DNA from 3 places in the Mesorhizobium sp. M0136 genome. Region 3 is predicted to be linked to each of the others. Evidence: predicted binding sites of a transcription regulator. Region 3 holds the regulator's gene; each other region holds the start of a gene.
The links. Region 3 encodes HrcA, which represses chaperone genes, less so after heat shock. Its sites were predicted from a motif close to GTTAGCACTCNCNNNNNGNGAGTGCTAAC; they were not measured.

Region 1 (5,105 bases), on a different contig from region 3:
ATGGTCAGCGAGGCGCGCAGCAGTGCGACGCCGCCGCCGGGAACGATGCCTTCTTCGACGGCCGCACGGGTCGCGTTGAGGGCGTCATCGACGCGGTCCTTCTTTTCCTTGACTTCCACTTCGGTCGCACCGCCGACGCGGATCACGGCAACGCCGCCCGCCAGCTTGGCGAGACGTTCCTGCAGCTTCTCCTTGTCGTAGTCCGAGGTGGTCTCCTCGATCTGCTGCTTGATCTGGGCGACGCGGCCCTGGATCTCGGCCTTCTTGCCGGCGCCGTCGACGATGGTGGTGTTCTCCTTGGAGATCGACACCTTCTTGGCGCGGCCGAGCATGTTGAGGCCGACATTCTCGAGCTTGATGCCGAGGTCTTCGGAGATGACCTGGCCGCCGGTGAGAATGGCGATGTCTTCCAGCATGGCCTTGCGGCGGTCGCCGAAGCCCGGCGCCTTGACGGCAGCGATCTTCAGGCCGCCACGCAGCTTGTTGACGACCAGCGTGGCAAGGGCCTCACCTTCGACGTCTTCGGAGATGATGACCAGCGGCTTCGAGGTCTGCACGACAGCCTCGAGGATCGGCAGCATGGCCTGCAGGTTGGAGAGCTTCTTCTCGTGGAGGAGGATGTAGGCGTCTTCCAGATCCGCAACCATCTTTTCGGCGTTGGTGACGAAGTAGGGCGAGAGATAGCCGCGGTCGAACTGCATGCCTTCGACGACTTCGAGCTCGGTCTCGGCGGTCTTGGCCTCCTCGACGGTAATGACGCCCTCATTGCCGACCTTCTGCATCGCTTCAGCGATCATCGAGCCGACCGAAGCATCGCCATTGCCGGCGATGGTGCCGACCTGGGCAACCTCTTCCGAGGTCTTGATCTTCTTGGCGTTCTTGATCAGCGTCGCGACGACGTCGGCGACGGCGAGGTCGATGCCGCGCTTGAGGTCCATCGGGTTCATGCCGGCGGCAACCGCCTTGTGGCCTTCCTGGACGATCGACTGCGCCAGAACGGTCGCGGTCGTGGTGCCGTCGCCGGCGATGTCGTTGGTCTTCGAAGCAACTTCGCGGACCATCTGCGCGCCCATGTTCTCGAACTTGTCTTCAAGCTCGATTTCCTTGGCGACGGTAACGCCGTCCTTGGTGATGCGCGGTGCGCCGAACGACTTGTCGATGACGACGTTGCGGCCCTTGGGGCCGAGCGTGACCTTCACCGCGTCGGCGAGGATGTTGACGCCGCGCAGCATGCGCTCACGAGCGTCGCGGGAGAATTTTACGTCTTTGGCAGCCATTTTTAGCTCCTGGCAGGGGCTTGGATTAAGCCCGAAGATTTAAATGAGGGTGAGGCCGATATTCAGCCGATGATGCCCATAATGTCGGATTCCTTCATGATCAGAAGGTCTTCGCCATTGAGCTTGACTTCGGTGCCCGACCACTTGCCGAACAGGATGCGGTCGCCGGCCTTGACGTCCAGCGGGACGAGCTTGCCGGCTTCGTCGCGGGCGCCGGAACCGACGGCGATGATCTCGCCTTCCTGCGGCTTTTCCTTAGCCGTATCGGGGATGATGATCCCGCCCGCGGTCTTGGATTCGGATTCGACCCGACGAACGACCACGCGGTCATGAAGCGGGCGGAACTTCGACTTTGCCATTTTTTATTCCTCGATGAGAATGGTGAGAACAGTTCCTCCGTCCGGCGGCGCCGGACATGTGGTTAGCACTCATCTTGGGGGAGTGCTAACGTGGCGCTGAAATAGGCTGGCAGCTCGCGCGAGTCAAGACGCCCGGTGGGCATCCTCAGGACGATTGCTTCAAACGGATACTTGACTAAGTCAACTAAATGGCTGATCTTGCCGGGCAGGAGGATGCCATGACCATTCATCATCACCCAGGCAAGGAGCGGATCGACGCGGTGCGGGCCTTCAACCGCTTCTACACCCGCCAGATCGGGCTGCTCGACGAAGGGCTGCTGAAAAGCACCTTCTCGCTGACCGAGGCGCGGGTGCTCTACGAGCTGGCGCATCGCGATGGCCTGACCGCCACCGAGCTTGCGCGCGATCTCGGCCTCGATGCCGGTTATCTCAGCCGGCTGCTGAAGAAGTTCGAGAAGCGTGATCTGGTCGAGCGCGCCACGATTGAGGCGGATGCGCGGCGCTCGTCGATCGCGCTGACCAAGGCCGGGCGGCAGGCCTTCGCCCCGCTGAACCAGGGTTCGCACGAACAGGTCGCGGCTTTGCTCGAACGGCTTTCGGCTGCCGAACAGGACAGGCTGGTCAGGGCCATGCAGACGGTGCAGCGTCTACTGGGCGGAAGTGCCGAGCCCAGAATTCCCTATATGCTGCGGCCTCTGCAAGTCGGCGACATCGGCTGGATCATCCATCGCCAGGGCCTGCTCTACGCGCAGGAATATGGCTGGGACGAAACCTATGAAGCGCTGGTCGCCGAAATCCTCGGTGCCTTCGTCAAATCCTTTGATCCGAAATGGGAAAGCAGCTGGATCGCCGAGCGGGAAGGGGAGGTCGTCGGCTCGGTCTTCGTCGTGCACCAGTCGGACGAGGTGGCGAAGTTGCGCCTGCTCTATGTCGAGCCTTCGGCGCGCAGCCTCGGCATCGGCAGGCGGCTGGTCGAGGAATGCATCGGCTTTGCTCGAACCAAGGGTTATAGGACACTGACGCTGTGGACCAACGACGTGCTCACCTCGGCGCGCCGCATCTACGAGGCGGCCGGGTTCAAGCTGACCGACGAGGAGCGCCACCATTCCTTCGGCAAGGACCTTGTCGGCCAGAATTGGAATTTGGAGTTATAGCAGCGCCGCAGAATTTCGAGCATCGGCCTGCGGTCGCTCAGGTCGCAGGCTTAATGTTTTGGTTCAAGCGAAAGAGATTGGTGGGGTCATACTTGTTTTTTAGCGCGGCCAGCCTCGGATAATTCTCGCCGTAAGCCGCCAGAACCCGATCAATGCCCTCTTCGCCGAGATTATTGGCGTAGACGCCGCCGGTCGAGAACGGTCTCATTGCATCCCACAGGTCACGCGCCCATCGGATGTGCATTTCGTCGTCAGACGGATTGTCCCAGATCGATATCGGGAAGCAATCGTAAAGAGCATCTCGGTTGGCATAGGGCGTTTCATCCATCGGTACTCGCGAGATGGCGCCGCCAACCTGCTGCAGGACCAGAAGCGACTCGCGGGGTGCGGTCATGTAAGCCGCAAGCATGGCATCGATCGCCTGATCTGTGATTTCGCGCATGAACTGCGCCTTCCAGTAGTAGCGCCGCCCGCGCGGAAAGAGGCTATCCCCGGCCGATTGAATTTGAAGATAGGGGACAGGAGCAATCTGGCACTCAACCGGCGTGCCATATTCTCTCAGAGGTTGAATGATTTGCTGGCCCTCCTCGAGTGGGCCGATGTAGCACGCCGATATGCTGAAGAAGCGTTCGCCCGAGGGCGCCGTCACAAGTGCTGCATCCAGGCTCAGCTCATCCGGGGCGCCGCTCGAGAATGCATGATAGAACCGCATCGCATCGCGTGCCTCTTCGTAGCGGTATAGCATCGATCCCGCGATGAGGAGCGGACCCACGGGATGGAGCTTGTATTCGAAGGTCGTGACTATTCCGAAATTGCCACCGCCGCCCCGGATGCCCCAGAACAAATCTGCATATTCGGCCGCGTTTGCCGTGAGCAACCGGCCGTCCGCCGTCACGATTTCGACAGCGACAAGGTTGTCGCAGCTCAGTCCATGTTTGCGGCCAAGCTTGCCGAACCCCCCGCCGAGTGTCAGTCCGGCTATGCCGGTATCCGCGTTGACACCCATGGTCGTCGCAAGACCATGGACCTGAGTGGCTGCGTCGAACTCGCCCAGGTTCAAGCCGGCTTCTGCGCGCGCAACACGGCGGATCGGGTCGACTTCGATCCGCTTCATGCGGGACACATCGATCACCACGCCGCCGTCGCATACCGAACTGCCGGCGACGTTATGGCCACCGGCGCGGACGGCGACGAGGAAGCCTTGCGATCGGGCGAAGTTGACCGCCGTGACGACATCGCTGGATTCGGCGCAATAGAACACAGCCGCCGGCCTCTTATCGACCATGCCATTCCAAACTCTGCGCGCCTGGTCATAGCCAGGGTCGTCCCGAAGGATCAGATCGCCGCGAATCGCCTGCCTGAGCCGAGCGATGTCCGGCGCCTGCAACGTCGGCTCGGAACCGTCCATAAGCTTGAACATGCTCATCGACCCTTCGTGATCCGGCACGGTTGGACAGGCCGCTTTCGTTCACCGACATGCGCCGGACCACAATGATCTCATGCGGCGCCATTCGCTGCAAAATCGAATATCTCAGTCGCTGGATGAGCTAAATTCATCTAAACTGCGTGGATGAGAAAACTTCCGCCGCTCGGATCGCTTCGCGCCTTCGAAGCCGCTGCCAGGCTGATGAGCTTCAGGAAGGCCGCGACGGAACTCGGAGTGACGCCGACGGCCATCAGCCACCAGATTCGACTGCTGGAGGAGGTCTGTGGGCAACTGCTGTTCCGGCGGCGCCCACGACCGCTCGTGCTCACAGGCGTGGGCGAACGGCTATTCCCGGTAATTTGCAGCGGCTTCGACGCTTTCGCTGCGGCAATCGCATCAGCCTCGGCCGGTGTTGGCCAACGCCCGTTGCGCGTGACGAGCCCAAATGCATTTGCCAGCCGATGGCTTGTTCCGCGCCTGTCGAAGTGGCGCGAACAGCATCCGAACATTCCCTTGGAGATCATCGGGACAGACGCCGTTCTGGACCTGCAAGCCGGTGACGCCGACGTTGCGATCCGCTATGCGCGCAGGATGCCGCGGGACGTTCCCGCGCAGGAAATTTTTCGGGACGCATTCTTTCCGGTATGCAGCCCGGATCTGTTCGCAGGAGGCGACCGACAGATCGAGCGCGCCGCCGATCTGCTGCAATACCCGCTCATCCATTTCAATTGGACGAACCGCGACCCGGAAGCGCCGACTTGGCAGCGATGGCTGGCAATCGCACGCTCGATCGATCCCAGCATCCCGAATGCCAACCGGGCATGGGACTTGAGTTTCCGCGAAGAGCTGCACGCGATTGACGCGGTAGCGGCAGGCCAAGGCATCGCTA
Region 2 (5,105 bases), on a different contig from region 3:
ATTGCGTGAGGCCCTGGCCTGGATCGCCGCCGACGAGGCGCTGGTGAACGAAGGCCGACCGCTGCCGACGGCAAGAGTAGCGACGCTGATCGAACTGCTGCAAGGGCCGGACGAGGAGGAATAACCGCTGTTGCCGCGATGCTCTTGAACCGCGCAAAGGGACGAACCATGTCCTTCAGCGGCGCCGGCTGGTCACCGGTGCCGCCAGCATGACGTTGCTTGCTCAAACAAGAAGACGATCAGAAAACAAGGAGGAAGTGGACGACGTCCGCTTCGCCGAGCCGATCACGTTGAAATTCCAATCCAGCGAGCGCAAGGTCGCCAGTAGTTGGGAAGCCATCGAATGCATGCGTCAGCAGTGGCCGGACCGTGCACGCGGCCGGAGTTGGCGCGCGGCCTATCGGGCCTGCCGCGACGCGCTCGACGGCTGGCGCACCGCGCGAGATGCGCGCAAGGCCTTCGTCAGGGCGGCGCGCAACGCGGGATTGCTCGCCTGCGAGCCTGTCGACCACGCCGGCTAGCCCGGACCCTCCGATATTTGAGATCCAAAACAAGTGGGGAGAGGCAACTGCCTTCCCCCGCCTCGAGAGACTTTGTCCGCTGTCTAGCGGCAGATCGGCTTGCTCCTCAATGGACGGTGATAATGCCGTTTACGGCCCGCCATTCGGAGGGCTGGATCAGGTGGTGATGGGCGACGCGCACCGAATGCAGCGGGCCTTCGATTTCGCGCTCCCAGAAATCGAGGAAATGCTTCAGCGTCGGGAAATCGGGGGCAATATCGTATTCCTGCCAGATATAGAGTTGCAGCAGGCTCCGATGATCGGGCAGGCGGTAGTGGATCTCCGCCGTGGTAAGACCAAACCCTTGCATCTGGAGCTGAAAGTTCCTGCTGGGCATGCGATCGTCCTTTCCGTTGAAATCTCGGTCCGTTGAAATCTCGGTCTGCAAAACGCCTCGCCTTCCACATAGGTTCCCGCCGCCACGAGCGGCTCCGAACGGGCGGCATTTTGAATATCGCGCCAAAATTTGAGCCGCACTTTAGCTGAGAGCGGCTAATGTGCGAACGATTACAGTGCATTGGCACTCTCATGGGTCGAGTGCTAAAATTTTTGCGTGACCCTCTTGAAAGCAGAAAAAAGCGCGACTAGTTCGTATGCGCGCGATGCCTGATGAAGGGGTCGCGCACCCCGTGCCGGGCCGATATTGCCGGTTCGGTCAGGAGGATCTTCGAAAATCTGTTTGTCCCGAGAGGAGAACGACATGACGTTCCGTCCATTGCACGACCGTATCCTGGTCCGCCGTATCGAGGTCGACGAGAAGACCGCCGGCGGCATCATCATCCCCGACACCGCCAAGGAGAAGCCGCAGGAGGGCGAGGTCATTGCCGCCGGTCCGGGCGCGCGCGACGACAGCGGCCAATTGCAGCCGCTCGACGTCAAGGTCGGCGACCGCATCCTGTTCGGCAAATGGTCCGGCACCGAGATCAAGCTCAATGGCGAGGATCTGCTCATCATGAAAGAGAGCGACGTGCTGGGCGTTATCGAGGGCGCCGGCGAGATGAAGAAGGCTGCCTGAGTGGGCCTGAACAAGCATTCCAGTCAACGAAGCTGCCTATCGAAGGAGTGATCCAATGGCTGCCAAAGATGTGAAATTTCATACCGAAGCCCGCGAGAAGATGCTGCGCGGCGTCAACATCCTCGCCGACGCGGTGAGGGTGACGCTCGGTCCCAAGGGCCGCAACGTCGTCCTCGACAAGTCGTTCGGCGCCCCGCGCATCACCAAGGACGGCGTCACCGTGGCGAAGGAGATCGAGCTCGAGGACAAGTTCGAGAACATGGGCGCACAGATGGTCCGCGAGGTGGCTTCGAAGACCAGCGACGTCGCCGGCGACGGCACCACGACCGCGACCGTTCTGGCGCAGTCGATCGTCCAGGAAGGCGCCAAGGCGGTTGCCGCCGGCATGAACCCGATGGACCTGAAGCGCGGTATCGACAAGGCGGTCGAAGCCGTCGTCGCCGAACTCAAGGCCAATGCCCGCAAGGTGACCAGGAACGACGAAATCGCCCAGGTCGGCACCATCTCGGCCAATGGCGACGCCGAGATCGGCCGCTTCCTCGCCGAAGCGATGGAAAAGGTCGGCAATGAGGGCGTCATTACCGTCGAAGAAGCCAAGACCGCCGAGACCGAGCTCGAAGTCGTCGAAGGCATGCAGTTCGACCGCGGCTATCTCAGCCCCTATTTCATCACCAATCAGGACAAGATGCGCGTCGAGCTCGACGAGCCCTATGTGCTGATCCACGAGAAGAAGCTGTCCAACCTGCAGGCGCTGCTTCCGGTGCTGGAGGCGGTGGTGCAGTCGTCCAAGCCGCTGCTGATCATCGCCGAGGACGTCGAGGGCGAGGCGCTGGCGACGCTGGTCGTCAACAAGCTGCGCGGCGGCCTGAAGGTCGCGGCCGTCAAGGCTCCGGGCTTCGGCGATCGCCGCAAGGCCATGCTGGAGGATATTGCCATCCTGACCGGCGGCACGGCAATCAGCGAGGATCTCGGCATCAAGCTCGAGAACGTCACGCTCAACATGCTCGGCCGCGCCAAGAAGGTGGTGGTCGAGAAGGAAAACACCACGATCGTCGACGGTGCCGGCTCGAAGAGCGAAATCCAGGGCCGGGTCTCCCAGATCAAGGCGCAGATCGAGGAGACCACCTCCGACTATGATCGCGAGAAGCTGCAGGAGCGGCTGGCCAAGCTCGCCGGTGGCGTCGCCGTCATCCGCGTCGGCGGCTCGACCGAGGTAGAGGTCAAGGAGCGCAAGGATCGGGTCGACGACGCCATGCATGCCACCCGTGCCGCGGTCGAGGAGGGCATCCTGCCCGGCGGTGGCGTGGCGCTGCTGCGGGCGGCAAAGGCGCTCGACAATATTCAGGTCGATAATCCCGACCAGAAGACCGGTGTCGAAATCGTGCGGCGCGCGATCGAAGCTCCGGTGCGCCAGATTGCCGAGAATGCCGGCGCCGAAGGTTCGATCATCGTCGGTAAGCTGCGCGAAAAGCAGGAGTTCTCGTTCGGCTGGAACGCGCAGACCGGCGACTATGGCGATCTCTTCGGCCAGGGCGTCATCGATCCGGCCAAGGTGGTGCGCACCGCTCTGCAGGATGCCGCTTCCGTCGCCGGCCTGCTGGTGACGACCGAGGCGATGGTGGCCGAGAAGCCGAAGAAGGAAGCTGGCGCGCCGGCAATGCCCGGCGGTGGCGGCATGGACTTCTAAAGCCAGGCTTCCAATGCGCGACTTCGAAACGGCAGATGGACCGTGTCCGCCAAAAGCGGGCACGGTCTTGCCGGTCCGGGACTAATGCTGAGCAGGTGTTGCCATGGATATGATGGACAGTTTTGGAAAGATCGCGGCGCCGACCCGCCCGAAAAACGATTTCAACTATGAAGCCGACTGCAGGGCGGCGCTGGCGCCTTTGGTCGACGGCTTGCTGGATATGGCCGAGTCGGCCGGCTGGGACCGCCGCAAGGCGGCCTACACGCTGATGTTTCTATCGGCTCAACGCGTGGGGGCCGGCACGGAGGAGCGCAAATGATCGCGGCGCGGATGCGCGAATGCCTGCGCCTGCTGCGGTGGTCGGAAAACGATTTCGCCGAAGAGGCGGGATACCCGCTCGCCAAGGCAAAGGCGTGGCTCTACGGGCGCGAACATCCGCCGCTGGGCGTGGCGGCCTGGCTCGAAGCGCTGGTCAAGGTGCATCGGCTGCTGCCGCGGCCGGGCATGCCCCCGATTGCGTCCAACTCGCAGATCGGTGGCATCGTTCTGCAGGCGGCCCTCGAGGATCGAAGCGCCCGCGCGGTGGAGTTCCGAAAGGAGCCGATTGAGCCAGGAAAGGAGAGTGTCATGGATCGTGCTTCGTTCGACAAGCCGGTTACTATCCTCACCGGCCTCGGTACACCGACGAAGATAGAAAGCGCGGCTGAGGCCTATGCACTTTTGGCTGAATGGCCGGCAGCGAGCCGGACGGCCGCGCATGACATCGCCGCAAAAGCGTGCCGTGCAGCACTGGAAGGAGAGATCGACGCCGAAACGGCGCGCGCCACCTTCGTTGCCTTCGCCCGCCGCAACGACCTGCTTGCGCCGCAGACGAACGCGATGGTTGCCGGCGAGAGCGTTGCTGGCGCGACCGTTGCCGACTGGGCAACGCGCCCACAGCGCGTCAACGCCCCGGCCTGAGCGAGTGCCAATCTCCCCCCCTCAAGGGGGAAATTACGCGCTCAGCCGCTTTCGCTTGCTAAGCCATCGGCAGCAGCCGGCGCATGATCAGCGAGGCGTGGCCGCCCACGCCGTGTGCGGCCGGCCGGCGCTCGACGACCTCGAAGCCGTGCTTACGATAGAAGGCGATTGCGCGGTCGTTGCCCTCGATCACTTCCAGGGCGATGCTGGGAATACCCGCATGCGCGGCAAGAACGGCATGCAGCAGGTCGGCGGCAAGGCCGGTGCCGTACTCGCTTTTGTCTATATGGAGCCGCTCGAGCATGACCTCGCCCTTGTCGTCCATCGCTGCCATCGCATAACCGGCGAGCGAGCCGTCAGCCCGCTCGGCGACGAAGGACATCTTGTTGTCGTCCCCGAGCTCGGACGCCAGCCGCTCCGGCGCGTGCCTCTCATCCGACAGCCGTGCCGTGGTCTCGGCACCCAGGATCGGCGAATAGGTCTGTCGCCAGGACCCTCCAAGCAGCCGCGATACCGCCGGAACATCCTGTTCGGTCATGGTTCTTATTTGAGGCATCGCCACCTACCGGGCAGTTTATGGCACTGCAACGTTCGCTCGGCCATCACCGCCTTACCCGCGATTTCAGCCAGCGGTCGAAGGCCACGGCGAGGATGAGGATCAGGCCGATGACGATGCTTTGCGTGTAGGACGAGACGTTGTTGAACTGCAGCCCGTTCTGCAAGACGCCGATCAGTCCTGCACCGACCACCGTGCCGCCGACGCTGCCGATGCCGCCGAACAGCGAGGTGCCGCCGATAACGACCGCCGAGATCACCGTCAGCTCGTAGCCGATGCCGGCGACGGCTTCGGAGGAGTTGAGCCGCGCCGACAAAACGAAGGCGG
Region 3 (5,105 bases):
ATGCGCTTTCCAGCGTGGGATTTCATCCGCGCTTGCGGCGAAGCAAAGATGGCCCTCGCCGACCGTGCCATGCGGCGGCACGGGCAGCTTGGCGTCGGCCCGCGGCGGCACTTTGGTCGCCTCGGCATTGAAGATAAGCAGCACGCCGTCGCCGCAGCGGAAGAAGAGATGCCTGCCATCGACCTTACCGAGCAGATCGAGCCCGAGGACGCCCGAATAGAACCGTTCCGCGGCAGCAAGGTCCGTCACGTAGAGTGCTGATTCCAGGATTGCGGAAGGAGTCACAGGATCGCCAATCTCTCCAATATTGACCGCAGCTAAGCCACCGCCATCTGCTGCAAGCTGACCAGGCGCTGAATGCCTTTCTTGGCGAGCCCCATCAGCGCCGCGAACTGCTCTTCCGAGAACGGCTCGCCCTCGGCTGTGCCCTGGATCTCGACGATGCCGCCCTTGCCGGTCATGACGAAATTGGCGTCGGTGCCGGCCGAGGAATCCTCGATATAGTCGAGATCGATGACCGGCTGGCCATCATGGATGCCGCAGGAGATCGCCGCGACGTGATCCTTAAGCACCTTGCCCAGGCTCGCCATCTGGCGGGCTTCCATCCAGCGCAGGCAGTCGTAGAGCGCCACCCAGCCGCCGGTGATCGAAGCGGTGCGCGTGCCGCCGTCGGCCTGGATCACGTCGCAGTCGACGGTGATCTGCTGCTCACCGAGCGCCTGCAGATCGACCACGGCGCGCAGGGAGCGGCCGATCAGCCGCTGGATCTCCAGCGTGCGGCCGCCTTGTTTGCCGGCCGAAGCCTCGCGGCGCATGCGCTCGCCGGTCGAACGCGGCAGCATGCCGTATTCCGCCGTCACCCAGCCCTTGCCGGAGTTGCGCATCCAGCCCGGCACCTTTTCCTCCAGGCTGGCCGTACACAGCACATGCGTGTCGCCGAACTTCACCAGGCACGAGCCTTCCGCATGCTTGGAGACGCCGCGCTCGAAGGAGATGGGGCGCATTTCGTCGAATTGGCGTTTGGAAGGGCGCATTCAGGCTTCTTTCTTTCTTCGGAATCTTGGCCGGGGAATCTTGGCCGGCTTGTAGCCGCACGGGGCGTGAGGCGCAAAGGAAAATGGACCGGTTGCGCCGACGCCGCGGAAGTCTATATCTTCGGACCGGAGGTTTCTGGCTCGAATGACCAAGGTAGTCGATCCCGGTTCGCAGTCGCCATTGCTCTCGTCGCCGGCACTTCAACCGCCCGCGCTTCAATCGCTCGATATGCGTTCGCGCGACATCTTCCGGCGCATCGTCGATTCCTATTTGAAGGATGGCGAGCCGGTCGGTTCGCGCAGCCTGTCGCGCATCCTGCCGTCATCGCTGTCGCCGGCCACCATCCGCAACGTGATGAGCGACCTCGAGCATCTCGGCCTGATCTACGCGCCGCACATCTCGGCTGGCCGGCTGCCGACCCAGGCCGGCTTGCGCTTCTTCGTCGATGCATTCATGGAACTCGGCGACCTCTCCGACGAGGAGCGCCGCACCATCGAGGCGCAGGTGCGCGCCTCCGGCTCGGGCGCGACGCTGGAGCATATGCTGACCGAGGCCAGCCAGATGCTGTCCGGCATGTCGCGCGGCGCCGGCCTCGTGCTCGCCGCCAAAAATGAGGCGGCGCTGAAGCACATCGAATTCATCCAGCTCGAGCCGACCAAGGCGCTGGCCGTGCTGGTCTCGCAGAACGGCGACGTCGAAAATCGCGTCATCGATCTGCCCGCCGGCATCACCGTCTCGCAATTGCACGAAGCCTCCAACTTCCTCAACGCCCATATCCGCGGCCGCACCCTGGCCGAGGCCCGGGTCGAGATCGCCCGCATCAAGGAAGAGACCAGGGCAGCCCTCGACACGCTGTCGCAGGATCTGGTCGAGAAGGGCCTGGCGGTCTGGGCAGGCGCCGAAAGCGGGGTGCCTGGGCGGCTTATCGTGCGCGGCCGCGCCAATCTCCTGGAAAACGTCACCGCCCAGGCCGACATAGAATTGCTGCGGCATCTGTTCGAGGATCTGGAGACGCAGGATGGACTGATCCAGCTCCTCGACCTCGCCGAGGAAGGCCCGGGGGTGCGCATATTCATCGGTTCGGAAAACAAGCTGTTTTCGCTGTCGGGCTCCTCGCTGGTGGTGGCACCCTATCGCGACAAGGACGCGCGCGTCGTCGGTGCGCTCGGCGTCATCGGGCCGACGCGGCTGAATTATGCGCGCATAGTACCGATGGTCGACTATACCGCGCAGCTGATTTCGCGCATGCTGCGCTAGGAGCCGCCGCGGCCTGCCGCAAGGAGAAAAAGAATGGCGCTGGAATCGTTCAAGGCCCAGATCAGCCTGCTGCTCGAGGAAATGGTCAATCAGCCTGAGGATCACCACGAGGTGCAAGAGCAGTTGCGTGAGAAGCTGCAAGAGATGCGGGCCATGGGCCTGCCGCTGCCGGCCGATCTGGTCGCGCTGGAAAAGCGACTCGACGACGACTTCTACGCCTCTGGCAACTGAACGGGGTTCGGCTTCAAATCCTCGTGTGCTGGACCACCGCTTGGAACGACCAATGCCTGATCCCGTTTGCCCTCTTCGAGGCAAACCTCGGAGGACGTTAATGATCCGATCTGGCGGCTTTGCGGCCGTTGCCGCTGCCCTCCTTGTCGCGACACCGGCAGCCGCCCAGCAGGCGGATCAAAAGGTGCTCAAAGGCGAAGCCGCTTTTGGCGATTGGCACGCCGACAGGCCTGGCGTCCGCCGCCTGATCGGGCCGCAAGACATGCCGGCAGCCGACCCCGCTCAATCCGCTTCGAACGGCGGCGGCGTGGCGGAACGGCCCGAAAGCGCCGAGCCAGAATTGCCGCCGGGCTTTTCGGCCGAAATGATCGCCTCCGGACTCTATAATCCGCGCGTCGTTCGCGTCGCTCCGAACGGCGACCTGTTCATCGCAAACGGCCATGCCGACCAAATACGCGTCTACCGTCTGGCCGAGGGCCGCGCCAAACCCATCGAGAAAGCGATTTTCGCCCAAGGCCTCAACTATCCATACGGCATCGCCTTCTATCCGCCAGGCGGCAAGCCGCAATGGGTCTATGTCGCAAACAGCGACAGCATCGTCCGCTTCCCCTATCGCGACGGTGACCTGAAGGCGTCCGGTAAACCAGAAACCATTGTCGCCAAAATCCCGTCGGGCGGTCACTCGACCCGCGACATCGCCTTCTCGCTTGACGGCAAGACGCTTTTTTTATCGGTTGGCTCGGACTCGAATGTCGCCGAGGACATGGACAAGCAGCCGGATGGCGGCCTTGACGCCTGGGCGAAATCAAAGCCGCTCGGGGCGGCCTGGGGCCCCGAGGAAGGCCGTGCCGATGTGCTCGCCTTTGACCCGGACGGGAAAAATCCCCGAACTGTCGCCACCGGCCTGCGCAACTGTACGGGCATGACGGTGCAGCCCGCCAGCGGCGCGTTGTGGTGCGTCGTCAACGAGCGCGACGAGCTCGGCGACAATGTGCCGTTCGAGTTTGCAACAGCGGTCAAGGACGGTGCGTTCTATGGTTGGCCTTGGTACTACATCGGAAATCACGAGGATCCGCGCCATCAGGGCGAGCGGCCAGACCTCGCCGGCAAGTCCACTGTCCCCGACGTGTTGATGCAGGCCCATTCGGCGCCGATGAACATAGCCTTCTACGACGGCAAGAACTTTCCGGCGGATTACCGGGGTGATGCTTTCGTCACCATGCATGGTTCGTGGAACCGTGGCGCCAGGACCGGCTACAAGGTGGTGAGGCTCAAATTCAGGGATGGCAAGCCGACCGGCGAGTATGAGGACTTCATGACCGGCTTCGTCATCTCGAACGACGCCGTCTGGGGCCGCCCGGTCGGTGTCGCCATGGCCAAGGACGGCTCCCTGATCGTCACCGAGGACGGTAACGGCACCATCTGGCGCGTTACCTACGAAGACGGCCGCTCCTGAACGGCGGCGTCGCCTGCTGCGCTGGCGCAATCGAATTCGGCCCGAGGGAATTCACCCAACTTCAACATTGTGCGACAAGCGCGAACCATGACGCTCACCGGGTTCCTCGCCTATAGCGCCGCCCTCGGCATCGCCGCAGCCATCCCCGGCCCAGGCGTCACCGCGCTTGTTGCGCGTGCGCTGGGTTCCGGCTTCCGCTCGTCGCTGGCCATGTCGTTCGGGCTGATGCTCGGCGACCTGACCTATTTAACTGCCGTGGTGCTCGGCCTGGCTTTCGTCGCACAGACGTTCGGCATGGTCTTCCTAGCCATCAAATGGCTGGGCGTCGCCTACCTCGCTTTTCTTGGCTGGCGTTTCTGGACGAGCGGCATCACGCCCGAAACGGTAGAGGCGAAGAAAGGCAAAGGCGGCTTGGCATCCAGCTTTGTAGCCGGTCTCGCCGTCACACTCGGCAATCCGAAGACGATGATTTTCTATCTCGCCATCACCCCGACCATCGTCGATCTGAAGATGATCACGCTGGCCGATTACGGCATCCTGGTCGCGCTCACTATCATCGTTCTGCTCGTGGTGCTGGTGCCCTATCTGGCGCTGGCGGCCAAGGCGCGCTGGTTCCTGAAGTCGCCGCGGGCGCTGAGGGCACTCAACCGCACCGCCGCCGGCTTCATGGTCGGTGCGGCGGCGGCAATTGCCGCCCGCCAGTAGATCTCTTCGCCGATCCGCCCAACGATTGTCACGCCTTGCAAGCTGCCGGTATTCAGCACGAACGTCACTCGGATATTTTTCGAACGAGCCTATCTTGCGCGGTGGATGGCACTATCCTATGCCCGCCCGGCTCTTGCCGCTTGACCTCTGGGAGGAAAATCAATGAACAAGCCCGCCACCCACACACACGTGCCCGGCCGCGGCCGCATCTACAATTCGATCACCGAGACGATCGGCGACACGCCGCTGGTGCGGTTGGATAAATTCGCCAGGGAGAAGGGTGTCGTCGCCAATCTGCTGGCCAAGCTCGAATTCTTCAACCCGATCGCCTCGGTCAAGGACCGCATCGGCGTCTCGATGATCGAGGCATTGGAGGCTTCGGGCAGGATTACGCCCGGCAAGACCACGCTGATCGAGCCGA

Region 1: the regulator HrcA is predicted to act here: its motif matches at 1,698-1,726, upstream of groES (co-chaperone GroES).
Region 2: the regulator HrcA is predicted to act here: its motif matches at 1,077-1,105, upstream of NKJ35_RS03600 (co-chaperone GroES).

Annotation. Positions count from the first base shown of each region.
Region 1 is NZ_JAMYTP010000021.1:34,133-39,237, reverse strand. It holds gene groL (chaperonin GroEL) at 1-1,277, opposite strand, end outside; gene groES (co-chaperone GroES) at 1,340-1,636, opposite strand; gene NKJ35_RS23255 (bifunctional helix-turn-helix transcriptional regulator/GNAT family N-acetyltransferase) at 1,855-2,790, shown strand; gene NKJ35_RS23250 (FAD-binding oxidoreductase) at 2,828-4,216, opposite strand; gene NKJ35_RS23245 (LysR substrate-binding domain-containing protein) at 4,361-5,105, shown strand, end outside.
Region 2 is NZ_JAMYTP010000002.1:350,889-355,993, reverse strand. It holds gene NKJ35_RS03615 (hypothetical protein) at 1-124, shown strand, start outside; gene NKJ35_RS03610 (DUF982 domain-containing protein) at 210-521, shown strand; gene NKJ35_RS03605 (usg protein) at 628-897, opposite strand; gene NKJ35_RS03600 (co-chaperone GroES) at 1,261-1,575, shown strand; gene groL (chaperonin GroEL) at 1,631-3,262, shown strand; gene NKJ35_RS03590 (hypothetical protein) at 3,366-3,581, shown strand; gene NKJ35_RS30860 (DUF982 domain-containing protein) at 3,578-4,222, shown strand; gene NKJ35_RS03580 (GNAT family N-acetyltransferase) at 4,281-4,760, opposite strand; gene NKJ35_RS03575 (ABC transporter permease) at 4,825-5,105, opposite strand, start outside.
Region 3 is NZ_JAMYTP010000012.1:85,992-91,096, reverse strand. It holds gene NKJ35_RS16420 (VOC family protein) at 1-285, opposite strand, end outside; gene rph (ribonuclease PH) at 318-1,034, opposite strand; gene hrcA (heat-inducible transcriptional repressor HrcA) at 1,180-2,292, shown strand; gene NKJ35_RS16405 (hypothetical protein) at 2,326-2,523, shown strand; gene NKJ35_RS16400 (PQQ-dependent sugar dehydrogenase) at 2,624-3,979, shown strand; gene NKJ35_RS16395 (LysE family translocator) at 4,067-4,684, shown strand; gene cysK (cysteine synthase A) at 4,847-5,105, shown strand, end outside.